3 regions of the Streptomyces sp. 2-1 genome follow, and region 1 is predicted to be linked to each of the others. Evidence: predicted binding sites of a transcription regulator. Region 1 holds the regulator's gene; each other region holds the start of a gene.
What was found. The regulator HrcA, encoded in region 1, represses chaperone genes, less so after heat shock. The targets are predictions, from matches to a motif close to TTNGCACTCNGNNNNNCNGAGTGCNAA.

Region 2: the regulator HrcA is predicted to act here: its motif matches at 3,588-3,614, upstream of groES (co-chaperone GroES).
Region 3: the regulator HrcA is predicted to act here: its motif matches at 3,258-3,284, upstream of groL (chaperonin GroEL).

What each region holds. Positions count from the first base shown of each region.
Region 1 is NZ_CP183383.1:3,986,008-3,991,307, reverse strand. Features, by position in the region: gene ACN20J_RS17610 (DUF3097 domain-containing protein) at 387-1,190, opposite strand; gene ACN20J_RS17605 (MBL fold metallo-hydrolase) at 1,347-2,108, opposite strand; gene hrcA (heat-inducible transcriptional repressor HrcA) at 2,359-3,375, shown strand; partial or broken gene dnaJ (molecular chaperone DnaJ) at 3,376-4,511, shown strand; gene ACN20J_RS17590 (nitronate monooxygenase) at 4,860-5,300, shown strand, end outside.
Region 2 is NZ_CP183383.1:6,759,072-6,764,371, reverse strand. Features, by position in the region: gene ACN20J_RS29945 (SDR family NAD(P)-dependent oxidoreductase) at 1-340, shown strand, start outside; gene ACN20J_RS29940 (ester cyclase) at 519-1,226, shown strand; gene groL (chaperonin GroEL) at 1,367-2,995, opposite strand; gene groES (co-chaperone GroES) at 3,135-3,443, opposite strand; gene ACN20J_RS29925 (polysaccharide deacetylase family protein) at 4,061-4,831, opposite strand; gene ACN20J_RS29920 (polysaccharide deacetylase family protein) at 4,831-5,300, opposite strand, start outside.
Region 3 is NZ_CP183383.1:6,215,944-6,221,243, reverse strand. Features, by position in the region: gene ACN20J_RS27620 (phospholipase D-like domain-containing protein) at 1-1,334, shown strand, start outside; gene groL (chaperonin GroEL) at 1,507-3,132, opposite strand; gene ACN20J_RS27610 (cold-shock protein) at 3,480-3,686, opposite strand; gene ACN20J_RS27605 (MoaD/ThiS family protein) at 4,143-4,418, opposite strand; gene thrC (threonine synthase) at 4,493-5,300, opposite strand, start outside.

The sequences.
Region 1 (5,300 bases):
CGCCCCCGCCGCCCCTACCCGTCCCGTCCCTGGGGGCTGCCGCCCCCAGACCCCCGCTATCGCGCTGAACGCGCTCGTCCTCAATCGCCGGACGGGCTGAGAGGTGGGCGGGGGCTGACGGGGGTGGGTGGGTTGCTCGTGGGTGGGTGGGGAGATCGGCCTGAACGGCCTCGTCCTCAAGCGCCGGACGGGCTGGGTGGTGGGGCTTGCGGGGTGAAATGCGTGCGGGTGAGTCGTGGCTGGACTGCGCAGTTCCCCGCGCCCCTGAAAACCTAGGGGCGCGGGGAACTGCGCAGTCTTTTGGGGGTTCGGGGGCGGAGCCCCTGAGTAGTGACGGGAATGGGTAGGGGCGGCGGGGGCGAGAAAAGCCCCCAAGGCCGCCCCGCTCACTCCGGTGCCGTGACGAAGTCGATCAGTTCTTCCACTCGGCCCAGGAGCTCCGGCTCAAGGTCTCGGTAGGAGCGGACCGAGCCGAGGATCCGCTGCCAGGCGGCACCCGTGTTGTCGGGCCAGCCCAGGGCCCGGCACACCCCCGTCTTCCAGTCCTGCCCCCGCGGCACACGGGGCCAGCCGGGGATGCCCACGGACGCCGGCTTCACGGCCTCCCAGACGTCGATGTACGGATGCCCCACGACAAGCGCGTACTCGCTCGTCACGGCCTCCGCGATCCGCGACTCCTTCGTGCCGGGCACGAGATGGTCGACCAGCACCCCGAGCCGCGCATCCGCCCCGGGATCGAACTCCGCGACGATGGCGGGCAGATCGTCGATGCCCTCCAGGTACTCGACGACGACGCCCTCGATCCGGAGGTCGTCGCCCCAGACCCGTTCGACCAGTTCCGCGTCGTGCCGCCCCTCGACGTAGATGCGCCCCGCCCGGGCGACCCGTGCCCGGGCCCCGGGCACGGCAACCGAACCGGAAGCCGTACGACTGGGGCGTACGGGTGCGGACGACGGGCGCACCAGAGTCACCACGCGCCCCTCCAGCAGGAACCCGCGGGGCTCCAGCGGAAACACCCGGTGCTTGCCGAAGCGGTCCTCCAGGGTGACCGTCCCCGCCTCGCAGCGGATCACGGCACCGCAGAACCCGGTCCCGGGCTCCTCGACCACGAGCCCCGGCTCCGCCGCCACCTCGGGCACGGGCTTGGGCTTCTTCCACGGAGGGGTCAGGTCCGCTGAGTACTGGCGCATTCGGATGACGATAGGAGAAGGCCCCCGCCCGCCGCACCGAGCCCCCCTGCGACACGCCGACAGCCCGCCCAGGACGCTCCGACGAGCGACCCGCGACAGACTCGCGAGCGTCCTGCGGCAGGCTCACGAGCATCCTGCGACGCGCCCACGAGCTCCCTACGACACGCCGAAACGCCGTGCCAGCGCGTCCCGTTGGGCCCGTACGAAGCCGGCGTCGACCGCCGCCCCGTGGCCGGGCACGTACACGGCGTCCTCGCCCCCGAGGGCCAGCAGCCGGTCCAGGGCGGCGGGCCAGCGGGTGGGGACGGCGTCGGGGCCCGCCTGGGGTTCGCCGGACTCCTCGACGAGATCACCGCAGAAGACGATCTCCGGAGAGCCCATATGGGGGCCGCGGCCGGGGGCTCCAGGGCTTCCGGGGACCAGGACCGCCAGGTCGTGGCCGGTGTGGCCGGGGCCCACGTTCGCCAGCAGGACCTGTACTCCGCCGCCCAGGTCGAGCGTCCACTCGCCGGAGACGGGATGCCGGGGGCGGACGAGGAGGTCCGCCGCCTCGGCCGCCTCGTCCGGGTCGGCGCCGTTGCGGACGGCGTCCGCCCGCAGCTCGTCCCGTCCGTCGGCGAGCACCCGCTCAAGGCCGACCGCCCCGAAGACCTCGACCCCCGCGAACGCCGCCGCGCCGAAGACATGATCGAAGTGCGGGTGGGTGAGCGCGAGATGGGTGACCCGCCCGCCCCCGAGCAACCGTTGCGCCTCCGTACGCAGCCGCGCGCCCTCCCGCAACCCCGACCCCGCGTCGATCATGAGCGCCGCACCCTCGCCCACCACGAGCCCCACCGTGCAGTCCCACACCGGAAGCCGGCAGCGCCCCACACGCGGACCCAGTTCCTCCCACCCGGCCTCTTCCCAAGTCACCCTCATACGCCGACGCTAGCTCCAGGCCCCGTGAAGTGCGCGGACAGTAGTCGGGACAGAGCGGGACAGCCCCGTACACGTCGTCGTGACATCGCAGGGCCGCCCTTGCCCGGGGCGCACCTACCGGCCGTACACTTGGCCCGGGGATGCTGGCACTCGCGCACGCTGAGTGCCAGGCAAGGCGATCGAGGACGATCGAGGACCGCATCGAGACCGCATCGAAGACCGCGGGGAAGACCAGCTGGAGGTGTGCGCGATGCTCAGTGAACGCAGGCTCGAAGTGCTGCGCGCCATCGTCCAGGACTACGTGGGCACCGAGGAGCCGGTCGGTTCCAAGGCCCTCACGGAGCGCCACCGGCTGGGCGTCTCCCCGGCGACCGTCCGTAACGACATGGCCGTGCTCGAGGACGAGGGCTACATCGCCCAGCCGCACACCAGCGCAGGCCGCATCCCCACGGACAAGGGCTACCGCCTCTTCGTCGACAGACTCGCGGGCGTCAAGCCGATGACCGCGCCGGAGCGGCGGGCGATCCACAGCTTCCTCGACAACGCCGTCGATCTCGACGACGTCGTGGGGCGGACCGTCCGGCTCCTCGCGCAGCTCACGCGGCAGGTCGCCGTCGTGCAGTACCCGTCGCTCACCCGCTCGACCGTGCGTCATGTGGAGCTGCTGTCGCTGGCCCCGGCCCGCGTCATGCTCGTACTGATCACGGACACCGGCCGGGTCGAGCAGCGCATGGTGGACTGCCCGGCGCCCTTCGGGGAGGCCTCTGTGGCCGATCTACGCGCGCGGCTCAACAGCCGGATCGCGGGCCGCCGTTTCGCGGACGTCCCGCAGCTGGTGCAGGATCTCCCCGACGCTTTCGAGTCGGACGACCGGGGTACGGTCGCGACGGTGCTCTCCACCCTCATGGAGACCCTCGTCGAGGAGACCGAGGAGCGGCTGATGATCGGCGGCACCGCCAATCTGACCCGCTTCGGACATGACTTTCCCCTCACCATCCGTCCCGTCCTCGAGGCACTTGAGGAGCAGGTCGTTCTCCTCAAACTCCTTGGTGAGGTCAATGATTCGGGCATGGCCGTACGGATCGGTCACGAGAACGCCCATGAGGGACTCAACTCCACGTCCGTCGTCTCGGTCGGCTACGGTTCGGGCGGCGAGGCAGTAGCAAAACTTGGCGTGGTCGGCCCGACGCGCATGGATTACCCCGGAACGATGGGAGCGGTACGAGCGGTGGCACGGTACGTAGGACAGATCCTGGCGGAGTCGTAAGTGGCCACGGACTACTACGCCGTACTCGGCGTGCGCCGCGACGCGTCCCAGGACGAGATCAAGAAGGCATTCCGGCGGCTCGCTCGCGAGCTGCATCCGGACGTCAATCCCGATCCGAAGACGCAAGAGCGCTTCAAGGAGATCAACGCCGCTTACGAGGTGTTGTCGGACCCGCAGAAGAAGCAGGTCTACGACCTCGGCGGTGACCCGCTGTCCCAGGCGGGCGGCCAGGGCGCGGGCGGCTTCGGCGCCGGCGGGTTCGGGAACTTCTCGGACATCATGGACGCCTTCTTCGGCACGGCGTCGCAGCGGGGCCCGCGGTCGCGCACGCGGCGCGGCCAGGACGCGATGATCCGGCTGGAGATCGACCTCGACGAGGCGGCCTTCGGCACCACGAAGGACATCCAGGTCGACACGGCCGTCGTGTGTACGACGTGCAGTGGCGAGGGCGCCGCGCCCGGCACCTCCGCGCAGACCTGCGACATGTGCCGCGGTCGCGGTGAGGTGTCCCAGGTCACGCGGTCCTTCCTGGGCCAGGTCATGACGTCCCGGCCGTGTCCGCAGTGCCAGGGGTTCGGGACGGTCGTTCCGACGCCGTGCCCCGAGTGCGCCGGTGACGGGCGGGTCCGCTCGCGTCGGACCCTGACCGTGAAGATTCCCGCCGGTGTCGACAACGGCACGCGGATCCAGCTCGCGGGTGAGGGTGAGGTCGGGCCCGGTGGTGGTCCCGCCGGTGACCTGTACGTCGAGATCCACGAGGTCGCGCACTCCACCTTCCAGCGGCGCGGTGACGACCTGCACTGCACGGTCACCATCCCGATGACCGCGGCCTCCCTCGGCACCAAGGTGCCGCTGGAGACGCTCGACGGGATGGAGGAGGTCGACATCCGTCCGGGCACGCAGTCCGGGCAGTCGATTCCGTTGCACGGGCGGGGCATCACGCACCTTCGTGGTGGCGGGCGTGGTGATCTCATCGTGCATGTCGAGGTCATGACGCCGACCAAGCTTGATCCCGAGCAGGAACGGCTGCTGCGCGAGCTCGCGCAGCTTCGGGGGAGGAGCGGCCCACGGGTCAGTTTCAACCCGGGCAGCAGGGGCTGTTCTCCAGACTGAAGGACGCGTTCAACGGGCGATGAGGGTTTGCGCTGGGGGTTTGTTTCGCCCCCGCCGCCCTTACCCGTCCCATCCCGTTCCTGGGGGCTGCGCCCCCAGACCCCCGCTATCGGCCTGGACGGCCTCGTCCTCAAACGCCGGACGGGCTGAGATGTGCCTGGACTGGGCTATAGAGGTTCGGCCCGGGCCGCAATGTATTTAGCCCCTCCGGCGTTTGAGGAGCGGGGGTTCGGGGGCTGGCCCCCGAAAAGGGACGGGAATGGGTAGGGGCGGCGGGGGCGAAGAACCTTCCCCGCGGTCTGATTCCCGTGGCTTATGCCCGAGGGAAGGCCGGATTCGGACTTGTACGGAGGACGTGACAACATGCCGTCATGTCCTCCGCGCTGACCGATCTCTTCCCACTCCCGATCGTGCAGGCCCCCATGGCGGGCGGCGTCTCCGTGCCGCAGCTCGCAGCGGCCGTGTCCGAAGCCGGGGGGCTCGGTTTCCTTGCCGCCGGCTACAAAACGGCCGACGGCATGTACCAGGAGATCAAGCAGTTGCGGGGCGCCACGAGCCGCCCGTTCGGCGTGAACCTGTTCATGCCGCAGCCCGAGTACGCCGACCCGGCGGCGGTCGAGGTCTACGCCCACCAGCTGGCCGGCGAGGCCTCCTGGTACGAGACCGAACTGGGCGACCCCGACAGCGGACGCGACGACGGATACGACGCCAAGCTCGCCGTACTCCTCGACAACCCGGTACCGGTCGTCTCCTTCCACTTCGGCTGCCCGACGCGTGACGTCCTGGACTCCCTGAGCCGGGCCGGCACGCTG
Region 2 (5,300 bases), 2.8 Mb from region 1:
CGGTACGTACGGGGCGTCGAAGGCGTGGGTCGTGCAGTTCACGCAGGGCGTGGCGAAGGACCTGTCCGGCAGCGGTGTCCGGCTGATGGCGCTGTGCCCCGGGTTCGTGCGGACCGAGTTCCACGAGCGGGCCGGGATGGGCACGGACAACATCCCGAACTGGATGTGGCTGGACGCCGACAAGGTGGTCGCCGCCGCGCTGGCCGACCTGGCCCGGGGCAAGTCGCTGTCCATCCCGGATCCGCGCTACAAGGCCCTGATGGGTGTCGCGAAGGTAACACCGCGGGCGTTGCTCAGCGGGATCAGTTCGAAGACGGGGCGGAAGTACGGGCCGAAGTGAGCCCGCTGGTGCGCGGTGACACGGACGGGCACTTAGGCAACGGCACGGATCACGTAGAGGGCGCGGACAGCGCGGGCACGGACACAGGTGGAATCCCCTTCGGCCGAAAAACGGCTGGAGGGGATTTTCACTAAAATGGGCGTATTCAACCGGACTCGAAGTGCCGGGAGGCGGCGCCATGACTTTCGTACAGCTGATCGACTGCAAGACGAGCCGGATCGACGAGATGAACCGGCTCATGGACACCTGGGTCGAGCAGACCAAGGGCAAGCGGACCGCGACGCACAACGTGATCGGGAAGGACCGGCACAACGCCGGGCACTTCATCGAGATCGTGGAGTTTCCGTCGTTCGAGGTGGCGATGCGGAACTCGAACCTTCCGGAGACCGACCGGATCTTCCGGGAGATGGTGGCGCTCTGTGACGAGATGCCGACGTTCACGGATCTCGAGGTGGTGCGGGACGAGCGGCTCTACAAGGCCAGCGTCCGTAATCTCTTCGGACTGCTCGCCGGGAGGGGCACGCTGCCGTCGTGGGACGAGACCGTCGCGGAGAACTACCACGACCACGATCCGTCCAACGAGCAGGACGTGATCGGGATGGACGCCATGCGCCGCGAGGTGGACATGTGGCGGGCCGGGTTCGACTTCATGTTCACCATCGAGGACCAGATCTCCGACGGCGACCGGGTCTGTACGCGCTGGACCTGGAACGGCACCCACAAGGGTGACTTCATGGGGATCCCGGGCAGTGGCAAGAAGGTCACCATGACCGGCATGACCATTCACCGGTGCCGCGAGGACGGCAAGATCGTCGAGGGGTGGTGGCAGTACGACCGGCTGGGGCTGATGGACCAGCTCGGGGTGCTGGACCAGCTGGAGATCTGACCGCGCCGGGCCGAGTGCGGCGGCGACGGCACGAGAGCCCGGCAGCACGAAGGCCCGGTCCCCCGCGACGGGGAACCGGGCCTTCGCCGGGCGCTCAAAGGGACGTACGCCCCCTCGGGCCGCCCGGAAGCGGCTTGCGCCTAGTGAGAGTGGCCGTGACCGTGGCCGTGGCCCGCGTCGCCCTCTTCCTCGGCCGGCTTCTCGACGACCAGGGTCTCGGTCGTGAGGAGCAGGGAGGCGATGGAGGCGGCGTTCTCCAGGGCGGAGCGGGTGACCTTGACCGGGTCGATGACGCCCTGCTTGACCAGGTCGCCGTACTCGCCGGTCGCGGCGTTGAAGCCCTGGCCCTTGTCGAGCTCGGCGACCTTGGAGGTGATGACGTAACCCTCCAGGCCGGCGTTCTCGGCGATCCAGCGCAGCGGCTCGACGGCGGCCTTGCGGACGACCGCGACACCCGTCGCCTCGTCGCCGGTCTTGCCGAGGTTGCCCTCGAGGACCTTCACGGCGTGGACCAGCGCGGAGCCACCACCGGAGACGATGCCCTCCTCGACCGCGGCGCGGGTCGCGGAGATGGCGTCCTCAAGGCGGTGCTTCTTCTCCTTGAGCTCCACCTCGGTGGCGGCGCCGACCTTGATGACGCACACGCCGCCGGCCAGCTTCGCGAGGCGCTCCTGGAGCTTCTCGCGGTCCCAGTCGGAGTCGGTGTTCTCGATCTCGGCCTTGATCTGGTTGACACGGCCGGCCACGGCACCGGTGTCGCCACCGCCGTCGACGATGACCGTGTCGTCCTTCGAGATGGTGACGCGGCGGGCGGTGCCCAGCACGTCGAGGCCGACCTGGTCGAGCTTGAGGCCGACCTCCTCGGCGATGACCTCGGCGCCGGTGAGCGCGGCCATGTCACCGAGCATCGCCTTGCGGCGGTCACCGAAGCCGGGGGCCTTCACGGCGACGGCGTTGAACGTGCCGCGGATCTTGTTCACGACCAGGGTCGACAGGGCCTCGCCCTCGACGTCCTCGGCGATGATCAGCAGCGGCTTGGAGGAGTTGGTCTGGATGACCTTCTCCAGCAGCGGCAGCATGTCCTGGATGGAGGAGATCTTGCCCTGGTGGATCAGGATGTACGGGTCGTCCAGGACGGCTTCCATGCGCTCCTGGTCCGTCACGAAGTACGGCGACAGGTAGCCCTTGTCGAAGGCCATGCCCTCGGTGAAGTCCAGCTCCAGACCGAAGGCGTTGGACTCCTCGACGGTGATGACACCGTCCTTGCCGACCTTGTCCATCGCCTCGGCGATGAGCTCGCCGACCTGGCTGTCCTGGGCGGACAGACCGGCGACGGCGGCGATGTCGGACTTCTCGTCGATCGGGCGCGCGGTCGCGAGGAGCTCCTCGGAGACCGCGGCGACGGCCGCGTCGATGCCCTTCTTCAGGAGGGCGGGGGACGCGCCGGCGGCGACGTTCTTCAGGCCCTCGCGGACGAGCGCCTGGGCCAGCACGGTGGCGGTGGTCGTACCGTCACCCGCGATGTCGTTGGTCTTGGTCGCCACCTCCTTCACCAGCTGGGCGCCGAGGTTCTCGTACGGGTCGTCGATCTCGACCTCGCGGGCGATCGTGACACCGTCGTTGGTGATGGTGGGTGCGCCGAACTTCTTGTCGATGACGACGTTGCGGCCCTTGGGGCCGATCGTCACCTTGACCGTGTCGGCAAGCTTGTTGACGCCGCGCTCGAGGGCGCGACGGGCGTCCTCGTCGAACTTCAGGATCTTCGCCATGGGAGCGGTTCAGCCCTCTCGGAAAACGTGGGTGAAACGAACTGCGCCCCCGACGCCCGGCTTCATAAGGTCGCGGGGGCCAGGGGCGCAGTTCACTGCAATGCTGGTAATGCCGGGAATGCTGGTGGTGCCGGGTGAATTACTTCTCGACGATCGCGAGCACGTCGCGAGCCGAGAGGACGAGGTACTCCTCGCCGTTGTACTTCACCTCGGTGCCGCCGTACTTGCTGTACAGCACGACATCGCCGGTCTTGACGTCGAGCGGAAGACGCTCGCCGTTCTCGAAGCGGCCCGGGCCGACGGCCAGGACGACGCCCTCCTGGGGCTTCTCCTTGGCGGTGTCCGGGATGACCAGGCCAGAGGCCGTGGTCTGCTCGGCGTCGAGCGGCTGGACCACAATGCGGTCCTCAAGCGGCTTGATGGCAACCTTGGAGCTGGTGGTCGTCACGATCCGACCTCCCCCTTCGGAGATCTCACGGGGTTAACTGTCTGAGGTGGCGACCAGGTGGATCCGTCGTCGCGGGTGCCGGACCTGCCCGTCGCTATTGGCACTCTCCTGCGGTGAGTGCCAGGCCTGAGACTATGACTGCGATTAGCACTCGGTCAAGCGGAGTGCCAGTTGCCTCCGGCGGTCAGGGGGTGTTCGGCGCCCAGAACCGGGGTGAACGCCCCTGAGGGCTGCCGCCCCCAGACCCCCGCAATCGGCCTGAACGGCCTCGTCCTCAAACGCCGGACGGGCTGAGATGCGCCTGGACCGGGCCATAGAAGTTCGGCCCTGCCCCCGGCACGTTCAGACCAGCCCCGAGATCTTCAGCCCAGCCCTCGAAGTCTTCCGCCAGCCCCCGACGTCTTCCGCCAGCCCCGAAATCTTCAGGCCGGCCCCCGAAGTCTTCGGCCCAGCCCCGAAGTGTTGCGCGCAGCCCCGGAGCCTTGAGCGCAGCCTCGAAGTCTTCCTCCCAGCCCGCGAAATCTTCAGCCCCTCCGGCGTTTGAGGAGCGGGGGTTCGGGGGCGGAGCCCCTGAGTAAGGGACGGGAATGGGTAGGGGCGGCGGGGGCGAAGAATCCCTAGAGGTAGTCCTCCAGGCGGGCCACCGTGAAGCCCTGGTCCTGGGCTCGGTTCAGGGTCTTGGCGGTTGTTCGGGTGAGGGTCGTACCGTTCCGGCCCTCGGGGCAGTGGAGGATGTCGCCCGGGCGGAGGCGGTCGGCATCGTGCCAGAGGACGATGGCGGCGAGCCCGCAGTCGGCGGCGGCCTGCACGGTGTCGGAGTTGTAGTCGCCGTAGGGAGGGCGGAAGAGCCGCGGGCGGATTCCGAAGCGCTGCTTGAGCTTCTCCTGCTGGCCGCAGATCTCGGCGCGCTGGCCGGCGTAGGGGAGGCCCGGCAGGTACGGGTGATCGAGCGTGTGGTTCTGCACGCTCGCACCGACCGCGCGCAGCCGCCCGAAGTGGGCGTACCCCGGCCCGACCACACTGTCCGTGAGGAACATCGTGACCGGCAGCCGCAGTTCACGGACCATGTCGACGAACCCCGGGTCCTTCTCGGCACCGTCGTCGAAGGTCAGGAAGACGACCCGGTCGCGGGTGGCGACGCGGTCGACGACGGGCGGCAGACCCGGCCCCGCGGTGCGGGCGGAGGGCCGCCGGTCGGGCGGCTTCGGCGCCGGGGCGAGCGGGGCGGTCAGACCCCAGCGGCGGTACGGGTGCTCGGTGGGCCCGTACGTGCGTACCTTCTCCGCGGCCTTCTTGCCCAGCCGCTCGATGGGGTCCACGGACTGGGCGCAGCCGGCCAGGCAGACCAGCCCCGCGAGCAGTGCCGCGGCGGCGGCCGGCCGCTTCATCACAGGTAGTCCTCGATGCGCGCCACCGCGTACCCCTTGTCCGTGACCAGCTTCAGGAAGCGGCGGACCATGTCGGGCATCGTGCCCTTCCAGTGCTCCTTGCCGCGGAAATGGCTGAGAACGATGTCTCCGGGATGGAGGTCCCGGTCCAGCTCGCGGTAGTCCCAGCGGTCGACGAAGACCTCCTCGTTCCACAGCGGGGCCGCCTTGATGCCGCAGGCCCTGGCCGCGCGCAGGGTGTTCTCGTTGTAGCTGCCGAAGGGCGGGCGGAAGAGGGTCGGCCGCTTGCCGTAGCGCTTCTCGATCACGTCCTGCATCCCGCAGATCTCCTGCTTCTGCCGTTCGTAGGAGAGGTTCGGCATATAGCGGTGGTTGAGGGTGTGGTTGTTCAGGACCACGCCCCTGTCCTGCATCTTCTTGAAGTAGCCGTAGTCCTCTTTGACGAGGTAGTCGCTCAGGAAGGCCGTGT
Region 3 (5,300 bases), 2.2 Mb from region 1:
TCGCCAACTTCAACAAGGCCCGCGCCCTCGTGGTCGACGTCGACGCCACGAAGTACGGCTCGACGTCCCAGCACTACTCCCGCGTCAACGTGAACGCCAACGGCGACCAGCACTACAGCGCCGTCGCCTCCGGTGGCACCTCCTCCGTCTACACGGCGGTCGTGTACGAGCAGGGCGACCGGCACGACGCCTCGGACACCGAGCTGGGCACCGACGTGTACATCCGCATGTACAAGGACGGCGTACCCCTCTGGGACGAGCAACTGCTGAGCAACAGCGGGACCGGTACCACCTGGTCGCACCAGAAGCCCGACGTCGGCGTGGACGACCAGGGCAACGCGATCGTCGTCTGGGCCAAGGACGACGACGGCAACAAGTACGCCGACATCGCCGTGCGCCGGATCACCCCGGCCGGCACGGTCACCACCCTGCCGCGCCCGCACGCCTCGGGTGACGGTGACCAGCTGCGGCCGACGGTCGCGGTGGCCGGCGACGGTTCCTACGGTGTCGCCTGGGAGAGCACGGCCGACGGCTCGACCCTCAACCAGGTGTACGCGAGCAGCTGGTCGCCGACCGGTGCCGCGCGCTACCAGGACGTCCAGGTCAGCACGATCAACTCCGGTGCGGCCGGGTCCAACCGTCGGCCCGACGCGGCGATCGACGACGCCGGGAACATGGTCGTCGCCTGGGAAGAGGACGCGGACGGCAACGGCGGCCTCAACATCGGGGTGGCGAAGCTGAACACCTCGGGCGGCTTCGCCGTGGCGCGCAAGGTGGCCAACTCGCTCACGGACGGGCAGCAGACCAGGCCCGCGCTGGCGTCGGCCGGTGACGGCCGGTTCGTGGTGGCGTGGACGGACGAGTACACCACCGGCACCGGCACCCTGGTCCGGGACCAGCGGATCCAGCACCGCATCTTCTCGGCGGCGGGCGCCGCCGCGGCGGCCGACCGGCGGACCACCGAGGACGACGCCGGAAGCGGCCCCTACGTCGACAGCAAGCGGCCGATCTCCGATCAGGCCGACGCCGACGTGGCGGTCGCCGACGACGGCAGCTTCGTCGTGGCGTGGAAGGAGGCCTTCGACGTGTTCCTCGGCAACCCCGCGACCCTGTACGCCGGCCAGGACGACGTCTGGGCCCGCGGCTTCAACGCGGACGGGACCGCGACCGACCGGCTCGTGCCCACCCGGATGAACGTGGTGACCGGCGGGGGCCAGGGCGGCCCGGCCGTGGCCCTGGCCGCGAACGGCCGTCTGGCGCTGACGTACTCGGACGACTACGACGGCAACGGCCACAACGAGATGCGCCTGCGGGACGCGTTCAAGAACGCCTGATCACGGCACCGTCGGCGGAACGTCGGCGGAACACCGGCGGAAACGCCCGAGGGCGGCACCCCTGGAATGGGGTGCCGCCCTCGTTCGCGTAATGCGAAGTACTGCGTAATGCGAACTGCGAAGTACTGCGTACCGCTATGAACCACCGAGCCTTGGCTGCTTGCGCAGGGGCTCAGAAGTCCATGTCACCGCCCGGCATGCCGCCCGGAGCGCCGCCGGCGGCGGCCTTCTCCGGCTTGTCGGCGATGACGGCCTCGGTGGTGAGGAACAGCGCGGCGATGGACGCGGCGTTCTGCAGGGCAGAGCGCGTGACCTTCGCCGGGTCGATGATGCCTTCGGCGATCATGTCGACGTACTCACCGGTCGCGGCGTTGAGGCCGTGGCCGACGGGAAGGTTGCGGACCTTCTCGACGATGACGCCACCCTCGAGGCCACCGTTGACGGCGATCTGCTTGAGCGGGGCCTCCAGGGCGAGCTTCACGGCGTTGGCGCCGGTCGCCTCGTCACCCTCCAGGTCCAGCTTCTCGAAGACCGAGGAGGCCTGGAGCAGGGCCACGCCACCACCGGCGACGATGCCCTCCTCGACGGCCGCCTTCGCGTTGCGAACGGCGTCCTCGATGCGGTGCTTGCGCTCCTTGAGCTCGACCTCGGTGGCGGCACCGGCCTTGATGACGGCCACGCCGCCGGCCAGCTTCGCCAGGCGCTCCTGGAGCTTCTCGCGGTCGTAGTCCGAGTCGGAGTTCTCGATCTCGGCACGGATCTGGTTGACGCGACCGGCAACCTGGTCCGCCGAACCCGAGCCGTCGACGATCGTCGTCTCGTCCTTGGTGATGACGATCTTGCGAGCGCGGCCGAGCAGCTCAAGGCCCGTGTTCTCGAGCTTGAGGCCGACCTCCTCGGAGATGACCTCGCCGCCCGTGAGGATGGCGATGTCGTTCAGCATCGCCTTGCGGCGGTCACCGAAGCCCGGGGCCTTGACGGCGACGGACTTGAAGGTGCCACGGATCTTGTTGACGACCAGGGTCGACAGGGCCTCGCCCTCGACGTCCTCGGCGATGATCAGCAGCGGCTTGCCCGACTGCATGACCTTCTCCAGGAGCGGGAGCAGGTCCTTGACGTTGGCGATCTTCGAGTTGGCGATCAGGATGTAGGGGTCGTCGAGGACGGCCTCCATACGCTCCATGTCCGTGGCGAAGTACGCCGAGATGTAGCCCTTGTCGAAGCGCATACCCTCGGTGAGCTCGAGCTCCAGACCGAAGGTCTGGGACTCCTCGACCGTGATGACGCCTTCCTTGCCGACCTTGTCCATCGCCTCGGCGATGAGCTCGCCGATCTGGGTGTCGGCGGCGGAGATGGAGGCCGTCGAAGCGATCTGCTCCTTGGTCTCGACATCCTTGGCCTGCTCAAGGAGGGCACCGGAGACGGCCTCGACGGCCTTCTCGATACCGCGCTTGAGAGCCATCGGGTTGGCGCCGGCGGCGACGTTGCGAAGGCCCTCGCGGACCAGCGCCTGCGCCAGAACGGTCGCGGTGGTCGTACCGTCACCGGCGACGTCGTCCGTCTTCTTGGCGACTTCCTTGACCAGCTCAGCGCCGATCTTCTCGTACGGGTCCTCGAGCTCGATCTCCTTGGCGATGGAAACACCATCGTTGGTGATCGTGGGGGCGCCCCACTTCTTCTCGAGGACGACGTTGCGACCCTTGGGACCAAGGGTGACCTTGACGGCGTCGGCGAGCTGGTTCATCCCGCGCTCGAGACCGCGCCGTGCCTCCTCGTCGAACGCGATGATCTTGGCCATGTGAAGTGGTCCTCCCGGACTGGGGTGGAATCTCCAGGACCGCGCCCGCGCCCGCGACGGACGGCCTGCCGACCTCGTGGTTCCTTGCCCCACCTGGCCAGCGGGCCTCACCGACCCGGTCCTCGTTATCACTCTCACCTTCAGAGTGCTAACGCCAATGATTAGCACTCGACCCATGCGAGTGCAAGCGGCTCAGGATGATCCGCAGGTGGGAGCAGGTGGGAAGAGAGTGAGAAGAGGGGGCGCGGACGGCGCGGACCGGCGCCCGGGCGTGCCGAAGGGCCCGCACCCCGTGGGGTACGAGCCCTTCGGAAGAAGAACGTCGCTGCAGTAAGTCGGCGCGTGCTTCAGCCGGTCGCCAGTCGGACCATGTCCGCCTGCGGCCCCTTCTGGCCTTGCGAGATCTCAAAATCGACCCGCTGACCCTCTTCCAGGGTGCGGTAGCCGTCCATCTGAATCGCGCTGTAGTGGACGAAAACATCCGCACCACCGTCGACCGCGATGAAGCCGTACCCCTTCTCCGCGTTGAACCATTTGACGGTGCCCTGAGCCATGCCTAACTCCCCTATTACTGGCCCTTGCACAGACCCGCACTTCGCGGATCCGGGTCAGACCTCACCCCCCAACGGTTGGGGGTGTGCGCCGGAACGCGTCGACCGCGGCTGAATGTATCCGTCCAACTGCCGTCTGCAACAGGTCAATCCGACGAGAATTCCGGGCACGACCGATCGGGAATATGTGAAGAATTCACGAAGATTCAGGGCAAGTCGGGCCCCATGAATGCCATAAAAGGCTCAAAAAGGCGGGGCACTTTGGCTACTTCTTGTCGGGCTTCGGGCGGGATCTCAATGCGCCCGGCGTGCGGATCGAAGCAGGTTCCCCAACTGTACCGCGCTCAACCATACAGAATTGCCCCCTCCGCTTCTCTCACGGAGGGGGCAATTCGATGAACTCTCAGTGACGGCAGTTACCGAAGGTAATGATCAGCCCTCGGCACGGCTCCCGACGGGTCAGCCGCCGGCGACGGCGGGAATGATCGACACCCCGGCCCCGTCCGGCGTCGCCGTCTCCAGCCCCTGCTCGAAGCGGACGTCGTCGTCGTTCACGTACACGTTGACGAACCGCCGCAGCTGTCCCTGGTCGTCCAGGACCCGGGCTGAGATCCCGGCGTGGTTCTTCTCCAGATCGGCGATGACCGCACCGAGAGTCCCACCCTCGGCGGAAACCTCGGCCTGGCCGCCCGTGTAGGTGCGCAGGATGGTGGGGATACGAACGTTGACGCTCATGGGGTTAGACCTCCGTCGGAGTGGGTGGCCCATTCAGGGGCGCGGGGAACTGCGCGGTCTTCGGCGAACAACGACTAGCCGAGCCCGGCCTCACGGAAGGAATCCAGGTTCGGCCGGATCGTCGCGGTCAGCCCCGTGTCGGAAGCAACCGCGTCCAGGGTCTTCAGACCATCACCGGTATTGAGGACAACCGTGGTCAGACTCGGATCCAGCAGACCGTTCTCGATCAGCTTCTTCGCCACCCCCACCGTCACACCACCGGCGGTCTCCGCAAAGATCCCCTCGGTACGCGCCAGCAACTTGATCGCGTCGACCACCTGCTCGTCGTTCACGTCCTCCACGGCCCCACCCGTACGCCGGGCGATATCGAGAACATAAGGACCGTCCGCCGGATTTCCGATCGCCAGCGACTTCGCGATCGTGTTCGGCTTCTGCGGCCGTACGACATCGTGCCCGGCCTTGTACGCCACGGACACCGGCGAGCAGCCCTCGGCCTGCGCACCGAAGATCTTGTACGGCTTGTCCTCGACGAGCCCGAGCTTGATCAGCTCCTGCAGACCCTTGTCGATCTTCGTGAGCTGCGAGCCGGAGGCGATGGGCACGACGAGCTGGTCGGGCAGCTGCCAGCCGAGCTGCTCACAGATCTCGTACGCGAGGGTCTTGGAGCCCTCCGCGTAGTACGGCCGCAGGTTGACGTTGACGAAGCCCCAGCCCTCGCCCGCCGGGTCGCCGATCAGCTCGGAGCAGAAGCGGTTCACGTCGTCGTAGTTGCCCTCGATGCCGACGAGCTCGCCGCCGTAGACCGCGGCCATGACGACCTTGCCCTGCTCCAGGTCGTGCGGGATGAACACGCAGGACCGGAAGCCGGCGCGCGCGGCGGCG